2 regions of the Clostridium sp. MB05 genome follow, and region 2 is predicted to be linked to the other one. Evidence: predicted binding sites of a transcription regulator. Region 2 holds the regulator's gene; the other holds the start of a gene.
What was found. Region 2 encodes HrcA, which represses chaperone genes, less so after heat shock. Its sites were predicted from a motif close to TGTTAGCACTCNNNNNNNNNGAGTGCTAACA; they were not measured.
Positions count from the first base shown of each region.

Region 1: the regulator HrcA is predicted to act here: its motif matches at 2,353-2,383, upstream of groES (co-chaperone GroES).

Region 1 is NZ_CP174370.1:808,180-812,630, reverse strand. It holds gene ACH36K_RS04040 (type IV pilin protein) at 1-118, opposite strand, end outside; gene groL (chaperonin GroEL) at 386-2,011, opposite strand; gene groES (co-chaperone GroES) at 2,026-2,310, opposite strand; gene ACH36K_RS04025 (4Fe-4S dicluster domain-containing protein) at 2,863-4,353, opposite strand.
Region 2 is NZ_CP174370.1:3,471,307-3,475,757, reverse strand. It holds gene ACH36K_RS16320 (hypothetical protein) at 1-27, shown strand, start outside; gene hemW (radical SAM family heme chaperone HemW) at 147-1,280, shown strand; gene hrcA (heat-inducible transcriptional repressor HrcA) at 1,470-2,501, shown strand; gene grpE (nucleotide exchange factor GrpE) at 2,520-3,137, shown strand; gene dnaK (molecular chaperone DnaK) at 3,196-4,451, shown strand, end outside.

The DNA.
Region 1 (4,451 bases), 1.3 Mb from region 2:
TAAAATTAGGTACTAATATACCCGCTAATATTCCTATTACAACTAGTACTGTTATTATTTCAATTATAGTAAAACCATATTTTTTCTTCTTTTTCCTCGTATTATAATTATTATTCATATCAGTACCTCCAAGTATGATTTTAAAAACTATTATAATATTATTTACTTTAAGATTTTTTTAATTCATATAATTAATTCCTACTGTATAGATTATAATATTATAATACACTTAAAATCAATAAAAAAGTGGATATATATAAGTTTACTTATTCCGCCGCTTCTCTTCAATTCAAGGCAAACTTACATATGTCCACTTGAAAACTGAAGAAAGGAGATTATAAAAAATAGAGAACTTAGAAATCTAAGTTCTCTATAGATTAGAATTTTAATACATTCCGTCCATTCCCATTCCTGGTGCTCCTGGCATTGGAGTTTCTTTTTGAGGAATGTCAACTACTGCAGCTTCTGTAGTTAAGAATGTTGATGCTACTGATGCTGCATTTTGAAGAGCTGATCTTGTAACCTTAGTTGGATCTACTATACCAGCTTTAATCATATTAGTGTAATTTCCTTGTAATGCATCATAGCCCATTCCAACTTCTTTATTTTTAACATTTTCTATAATAACTGAACCTTCAACTCCTGCATTAGCTGCTATTTGTCTCATTGGTTCTTCTAAAGATCTTACTATTATATTTATACCAACTTGTGTATCTGATACATCTGAAGTTATCTCTGCCACTTTATTTATTATATTTACATAAGCAGCTCCACCACCTGGTACTATACCTTCTTCAACAGCTGCCTTTGTTGCTGCTAAAGCATCTTCAATTCTTAATTTCTTTTCTTTTAACTCTGTTTCTGTTGCTGCTCCAACCTTAATTACTGCAACTCCACCTGCAAGCTTTGCTAATCTTTCAGTTAATTTTTCTTTATCAAATTCTGAAGTTGTTTCTTCAACCTGAGCTTTTATTTGCGCTACTCTTTCTTTAATAGCTTCGCTACTTCCTTTTCCATTAACTATTGTAGTATTTTCCTTTGTAACCTTAATACTTTCGCATTGTCCAAGCATATCAACAGTTACTTCTTTTATGTCTATACCAAGTTCTTCTGATATAACTGTTCCACCTGTTAATATAGCTATATCTTGAAGCATCTCTTTTCTTCTATCTCCAAAACCTGGTGCTTTTACAGCTACACATGTGAAGGTTCCTCTTAATCTATTAACTACTAATGTAGTCATTGCATCGCCTTCAACATCTTCAGCTATAATAAGTAGTTTTCTTCCTGATTGAACTATTTGTTCTAAGATTGGAAGTAACTCTTGAATGTTTGAAATCTTTTTATCCGCTATAAGAATTAATGGGTTATCTAAAACGGCTTCCATTTTTTCAGTATCTGTTACCATGTATGCTGATACATATCCTCTATCAAATTGCATACCTTCAACTACATCTAATTCTGTTCCCATTGACTTTGATTCTTCAACAGTTATAACGCCTTCATTTCCTACTTTTTCCATAGCATCAGAAATTAATTTACCTACTTCTTCATCATCTGCTGATATTGCTGCGACTCTAGCTATATCTTCTTTTCCATTAACTGGCTTTGAAATGTTTTTTATTTCTTCAACAGCTTTATCTACTGCCATTCTTATACCATTTCTAATTAGTATTGGATTTGCTCCTGCTGTTACATTTTTTAAACCTTCTCTTATTATAGCTTGTGCTAAAAGAGTTGCTGTTGTAGTACCATCCCCTGCAACATCATTAGTTTTAGTTGCTACTTCCTTAACTAATTGAGCTCCCATGTTTTCATATGGATCTTCAAGCTCTATTTCTCTTGCTATAGAAACTCCATCGTTAGTAATAAGTGGTGATCCAAATTTTTTATCTAAAACTACGTTTCTTCCCTTTGGTCCTAAAGTTACCTTAACTGTATCTGCTAGTGTATCAACACCAATTTGCATTGATCTTCTTGCATCTTCACTAAACTTAATCATTTTTGCCATAATTAATTCCTCCCTTATTCAACTATTGCCAAGATATCATCTTGTTTTAAAATAGTATATTCTTCTCCATCAACTTTAACTTCTGTACCTGCATATTTTGAATAAAGTACTTTATCTCCAACTCTTACTTCCATAGCTATTCTATTTCCATCTACTATAGCTCCTGGTCCGACTGCTACAACTTCTGCTTCTTGTGGTCTTTCTTTTGCAGTTCCTGTTAAAACTATTCCACTCTTAGTTGTTTCTTCTGCTTCTAACTTCTTTATTACTACTCTATCTGCTAGTGGTTTAATGTTCATAAAAAAATCCCTCCTATTTATACCTCTAATAATAATTCTCTTTATTAGCACTCATCATATTCAAGTGCTAATAACTTTATAATAATATTTTGCTTTGATTTTTTCAAACGCTACTTCATATATTATTACCCTGTATATAATAAATATTACCACTTTCCATTAATTATTTTATATTTCCTCACTCTTTTACTTATTTTCTTTTAATTTCATATATGTCCATATATTATTTAATAATGATTATATTTGAATTTGTTTCTTTTACATAATACTCCAAAAACATCCAATAAATTTGAGCTACAATCATTACACTTATATTGAAAATGTATTAAGAAAAACTACTAATAAAAACACTAATGCTATCTTATGCTCAATATTAAAATCTGTGAATTTTAGCTTTACTAGTTAGAATATAGCTACCACTCTCGTAATATATCTTATAAGTACATAATATTTTAAAATATAATATAACGAGGTTTATATCATATAACGTAAAATGTTATTATCATATAAAAACCTCGTATATATTAACTAATTTATATTTTTATATTTAATTTATCTTTCTAAGTCTATATTCTTATACTCATCAAGATTATCATTATCTATAACTGACTTTTTAGTTGCTTGTGCATTTATTTTATTAAAAATACCTTTGGATTTAAAAGGAGTAACTAGTGCTCCTGCACCATTTATACATCCTCCTTCGCACATCATACCTTCAATAAAGTTTCCTTGCAGTTTTCCTATTTTAGCCATAGTCATAGTTTTCTTTATTTCTATTCCACCAGATACTTTAACAGGATTAAAGTTAACTTCTAATCCTTGACTTCTTATATAATTTTCTATAGCAGCTGTTAACCCACCATGAGCTCCAAATCCTCTTCCATATATTGATGCATCATCAACTATAGTATCTTCACACTTTTCAACTTCTATGTCAAAGGCACTAAATAAAGCTAAAAGTTCTTCAAAGGTTATAACATAGTCAACAGCATCCTTTACCGACTCTCTAACTGCTTCACTTTTTTTAGCAGTACATGGTCCTATAAATACGACCTTTGCATCTGGATCATTATGTTTTATAAACCTTGCTGTTGCAATCATTGGTGACACGGTTCCCGATATCTTTTCAACTTCTGATGAGAACATCTTTTCAACATAGCTTAAAAACCCTGGGCAACATGAATTAGTCATGTAATTTTGACCTTCTTCTAATCGTTCTACAAATTCACTACTTTCATGTACAGTTACTGCATCTGCTCCACAAGCTGCTTCTATCATATCTACAAATCCTAGCTTTTTAATTGCATTTTTAATTTGTCCATATGATATTTTCGCCCCAAATTGTCCTGTTATAGCTGGAGCAACTACAGCATACATCTTTCTACCTCTTGCTAGTCTCTTTGATATTGGAACTATCAAACTCTTATCTGAAATAGCACCAAAGGGGCATGCACTCATGCAGCTTCCACAATTAACACATGTTTCTTCTTTTATCATAGCTCTTCTATCATCTGGATCTATATCTAAAGCACCCGTAGGACATACTCTTTTACATGGTCTCATAACTTCTGCAATAGCATTATAAGGGCATGCTTTTTTACACATTCCACATTCCTTGCAAATTTCTTGATTTATATATGCTCTTCCAGCTACGTAAGTTATCGCATTAAAATTACAAGCTTCATTACATTTGTGAGCTAAACAGTTTCTACAAGAATCTGTAACACTATATTTATTTATAGGGCATCTATCACAGGCAGCTTCAATAACGTATATTATTTGATCGTCCTCTTTAATATCAACAAATTCATCATCTATATTATCTCCATTAGCTAAATAGCCTGCTGCTAATTTTGCTCTCTCTAAAACAATAGCTCTTTCCTTATATACACAGCATCTATACATAGCTGTTTCCCCTTTTATAATCTCATAAGGAATTTTTTCTATTGATTCTGTTGTTAGATTACCTTCCTTAGCCAACTTAGCTACTTCTGTCAAAACCTCATGCTTAAGCTTTTTTAACTGAGTTTCAAATTGAAACATACCAAAATCCTCCTATATAAATAAATTTAAACCAATATTCCCCAATACTATTATAACAGTTAATTAATTCCAATTAGCTTTATTCTAAATATTCAGAA
Region 2 (4,451 bases):
ATCAATATAGATTTAGTGGAATTATAGGAAATAGGAGAATAGATTAACATGTTTAATCTATTCTTCTATTTTTAGCTTTAAATTTTTGTTTAGTTATGTATAATAGCAATAAAGAGAAATTTACTTATAGAAAGAGTGATAATAAAATGAAAAATTTAAAGGAAATAGCCCTTTATATACATATACCTTTTTGCAAGCAAAAATGTTTTTACTGTGATTTTCCATCATATGCTTCAATAGATTATCTTAAGGAGGATTATGTAGAAGCATTGTGCAAAGAAATAAATGAAAAAGTAACAGATTATAAAATAAAAAGTATATTTATAGGTGGAGGAACTCCATCATATTTAGAAACGCATCAAATAGATAATTTACTAAAAACAATAAGTAACCTTAAATTAAATAAAGATATAGAGTTTACAATGGAGTGTAATCCAGGTACCTTAGATGAAGAAAAATTAAAAACTATGATAAATGGCGGAGTAAATAGAATAAGTATGGGGTTACAAGCTATTCAAAATTCCTTATTAAAAAATATAGGAAGAATACATAGCTTTAAGCAGTTTGAAGAAAATTTCAACTTAGTTAGAAAAGTTGGATTTAAGAATATAAATGTAGACTTGATGTTTGGATTACCAAACCAAAGTGTAGATGAATGGATAGAATCATTAGAAACTATAGCAAAATTACAACCAGAGCATATATCTGCATATAGCTTAATTGTAGAAGAAGGTACACCGTTTTATAAACTTTGGGAAAGGAATAAATTAATACTTCCATCAGAAGAAGAAGAAAGAAGTATGTATTCAATTACTAAGGAAATATTAAAAGAGTATGAATATAATCAATATGAAATATCAAATTACTCTAGAAGGGGATATGAATGTCTTCATAACAAGGTTTATTGGAAATGTGAAGAATATTTAGGACTTGGTTCAGCATCAAGTTCGTTTATAAATGGAAAAAGGATAAAGAATATAGAAGATGTAAAATCTTATATAGAAAAGATTAATAAAGGAGAATCTATTGTTGAGGAAGAGTTTCAAAACTCACAAAAGGATGATATGGAAGAATATATGTTTATGGGACTAAGAATGATTGAGGGAATAAATATAATTAAATTCAAAGAAAAATTTGAAATAGATATTAACAGTATATATAAAGATGTTATAGATAAAAATATAAATAAAGGACTAATTACATTAGAGAATAATAAATTAAGGCTCACTGAAAAGGGAGTGGAGTTATCAAATGGTGTTATGAGTGATTTTATATTATAAAATGATTTATATAGAAAAATTAAGAATGTAATAGAAAAATTAAGAAAAATAATAATAATTTAATATGTTGAAATTATATTATTTAATTTATACTTTTATGAAATTGACAAAAAAGCTAATAAGGAATATATTGATATTGTAGTCATTAGCACTCAGTAATAATGAGTGCTAACAGATAGAGGTGATGTTATGGCTATTGATGAAAGAAAAATAAAAATACTTCAGGCTATCATTAATGACTATATCATGACAGGTGAACCTGTTGGTTCAAGAACAATAGCTAAGAAATATGATTTAGGAGTTGGGTCAGCTACAATAAGAAATGAAATGGCTGATCTAGAAGATATGGGGTATCTAGAACAACCACATACATCTGCAGGTAGAATACCTTCAAATAAGGGGTATAGACTATATGTAGATAAGCTAATGGAAACTGGAAGGTTAACTCGTGAAGAGGAACTAAAAATTAAGGAGTACATTATAAATTCAGCAATGTATGAGGTTGATAAGATAGTTAAGAAAGCTTGCTCATTGTTATCAGAGCTTACTAATTTAACTACAGTAGTGCAAACTCCATCTGTAAGAAGTAGTTATATAAAATCTATTCAATTACTTACTATTGACAGTCATAATTTGGTTTCAGTTATAGTAGCAGACAGTGGAGTTATTAAGAATCACAGAATAAGGGTAAATAATATGCCAAGGCCTGAAACTATTCAAATGATAAATGAAGTCTTAAATTTAAGGCTAAGAAATTTAACAATTGAAGAAATTAACTTAGAAGTAATAAACAATCTTAGAATGGAACTGAAGGGTTTTGATGAAGTTTTTAATGGGATACTGCCAGCTTTATATGAAACCTTGAAAGAGGCGAATAATACAGAAGTATTTGTTGAAGGTACAACAAATATATTTAACTATCCAGAATACAACAATATTGAGAAAGCAAAAGAAATCCTTTCTCTTATAAATGATAAGGATAGTTTAATAGATTTGATAGAGCCAGGTAATGATATTACCATTAGAATAGGAGAGGAAAATTATTTTCCAGAAGCTAAAGATTGCTCTATAATATCTGCTGAATACTCTTTAGATGGCAGACCGATAGGGAAAATAGGACTAATTGGACCCAAAAGAATAAATTATTCAAAGGTTATTGCCATTATGGGGCAAGTTATGAAAGAGTTAAATAAAAGCCTAAGAAATCAAATTATAGAATAAAAGAGATGAGGTGTTGTTGTGGAAGATAACAGAGAAGTGAGAGAAGATTTAAAAGATGAAGCAATTGAAACAGAAAAAAATGAAGATATAAATTCTACTGTTGAAGCAGAGACAGATGAATCTTCAGATGATATAGTTGAAGAAATCTTAGAAGAAAAAAATGATAAGGAAAATGAGCTAGATATTATGAGAAAATTAAAAGACGAAAATAAAAAACTAAGTAACGAACTAGATGCTTTAAAAGAAAGATTGCTTAGGATATCAGCTGAATATGAAAACTATAGAAAAAGAACAACTAAAGAAAAAGAAGGTATTTATACAGATGCTTGTACAGATGTATTAAAAGAAATGATACCAGTATTAGATAATTTAGAGAGAGCTATAGCAGTAGATGGAAACGTAGATGATTTAAAAAAGGGTATTGAAATGACTATAAAGGGATTTAAGAACTCTTTTGAAAAATTAGGTGTTGAAGAAATAGATTCAACTGGAGAGTTTGATCCAAATCTTCATCAAGCTGTTATGCATATAGAAGATGAAAATTTTGAAAAGAATTCTATAGCTGAAGTATTCCAAAAGGGATATAAAAGAGGCGACAAAGTAATTAGATACACAGTAGTAAAGGTAGCTAATTAATATTGATATAAACAAAATCTATAAATTGAAAGATATAGTTTTTAGGAGGAAATAAATTATGGGAAAAATAATAGGAATTGATTTAGGAACAACAAACTCATGTGTAGCTGTTATGGAAGGTGGAGAACCAGTAGTAATAAGCAACTCAGAAGGAGCAAGAACTACACCTTCAGTAGTGTCATTCCAAGCTAATGGAGAAAGATTAGTAGGTCAAGTAGCTAAAAGACAGGCAATTACAAATCCTGATAAGACAATAATATCAATTAAGAGACATATGGGAACAAACTATAAAGTTAATATAGATGGAAAAGATCACTCACCACAAGAAATATCAGCAATGGTACTTCAAAAAATTAAAGCTGATGCAGAAGCTTATTTAGGAGAGTCAGTAACTCAAGCTGTTATAACAGTTCCTGCATACTTTAATGATTCTGAAAGACAAGCAACTAAAGATGCTGGCAAAATAGCAGGTTTAGAAGTTTTAAGAATAATAAATGAACCTACAGCTGCAGCTTTAGCATATGGTTTAGATAAAATGGATACTAACCAAAAGATATTTGTTTATGATTTAGGTGGTGGTACATTTGACGTATCTATCCTAGAATTAGGAGATGGAGTATTTGAGGTTTTATCAACAAACGGAGATACTAAGCTAGGTGGAGATGACTTCGACCAAAGAATTATGGATCACATAGCAGATACATTTAAGGCTGAAAATGGAATAGATTTAAGAAGTGATAAGATGGCACTTCAAAGATTAAAAGAAGCTGCTGAAAAGGCTAAGATTGAATTATCATCATCAATGCAAACTAACATTAACTTACCATTTATAACAGCTGATGCAACAGGTCCAAAGCATATTGATATGAATTTAACTAGAGCTAAATTTAATGAGTTAACTCATGACTTAGTTCAAAGATCAATAGAGCCAATGAAGAAAGCATTATCAGATGCAAATCTTTCATTAAGCGATATAAATAAAATAATATTAGTTGGTGGATCTACAAGAATTCCAGCTGTTGTAGAAGCAGTTAAGAACTTTACTGGAAAAGAACCATCAAAGGGAGTAAATCCAGATGAATGTGTTGCTGTTGGTGCAGCTATTCAAGCAGGTGTATTAACAGGAGAAGTTAAGGATGTATTATTATTAGATGTTACTCCATTAACATTAGGAATTGAAACTTTAGGTGGAGTTGCTACACCACTTATTGAAAGAAATACTACAATTCCAGCTAAAAAGAGCCAAACATTCTCAACTGCAGCAGATGGCCAAACATCAGTTGAAATTCACGTAGTTCAAGGTGAAAGACAAAT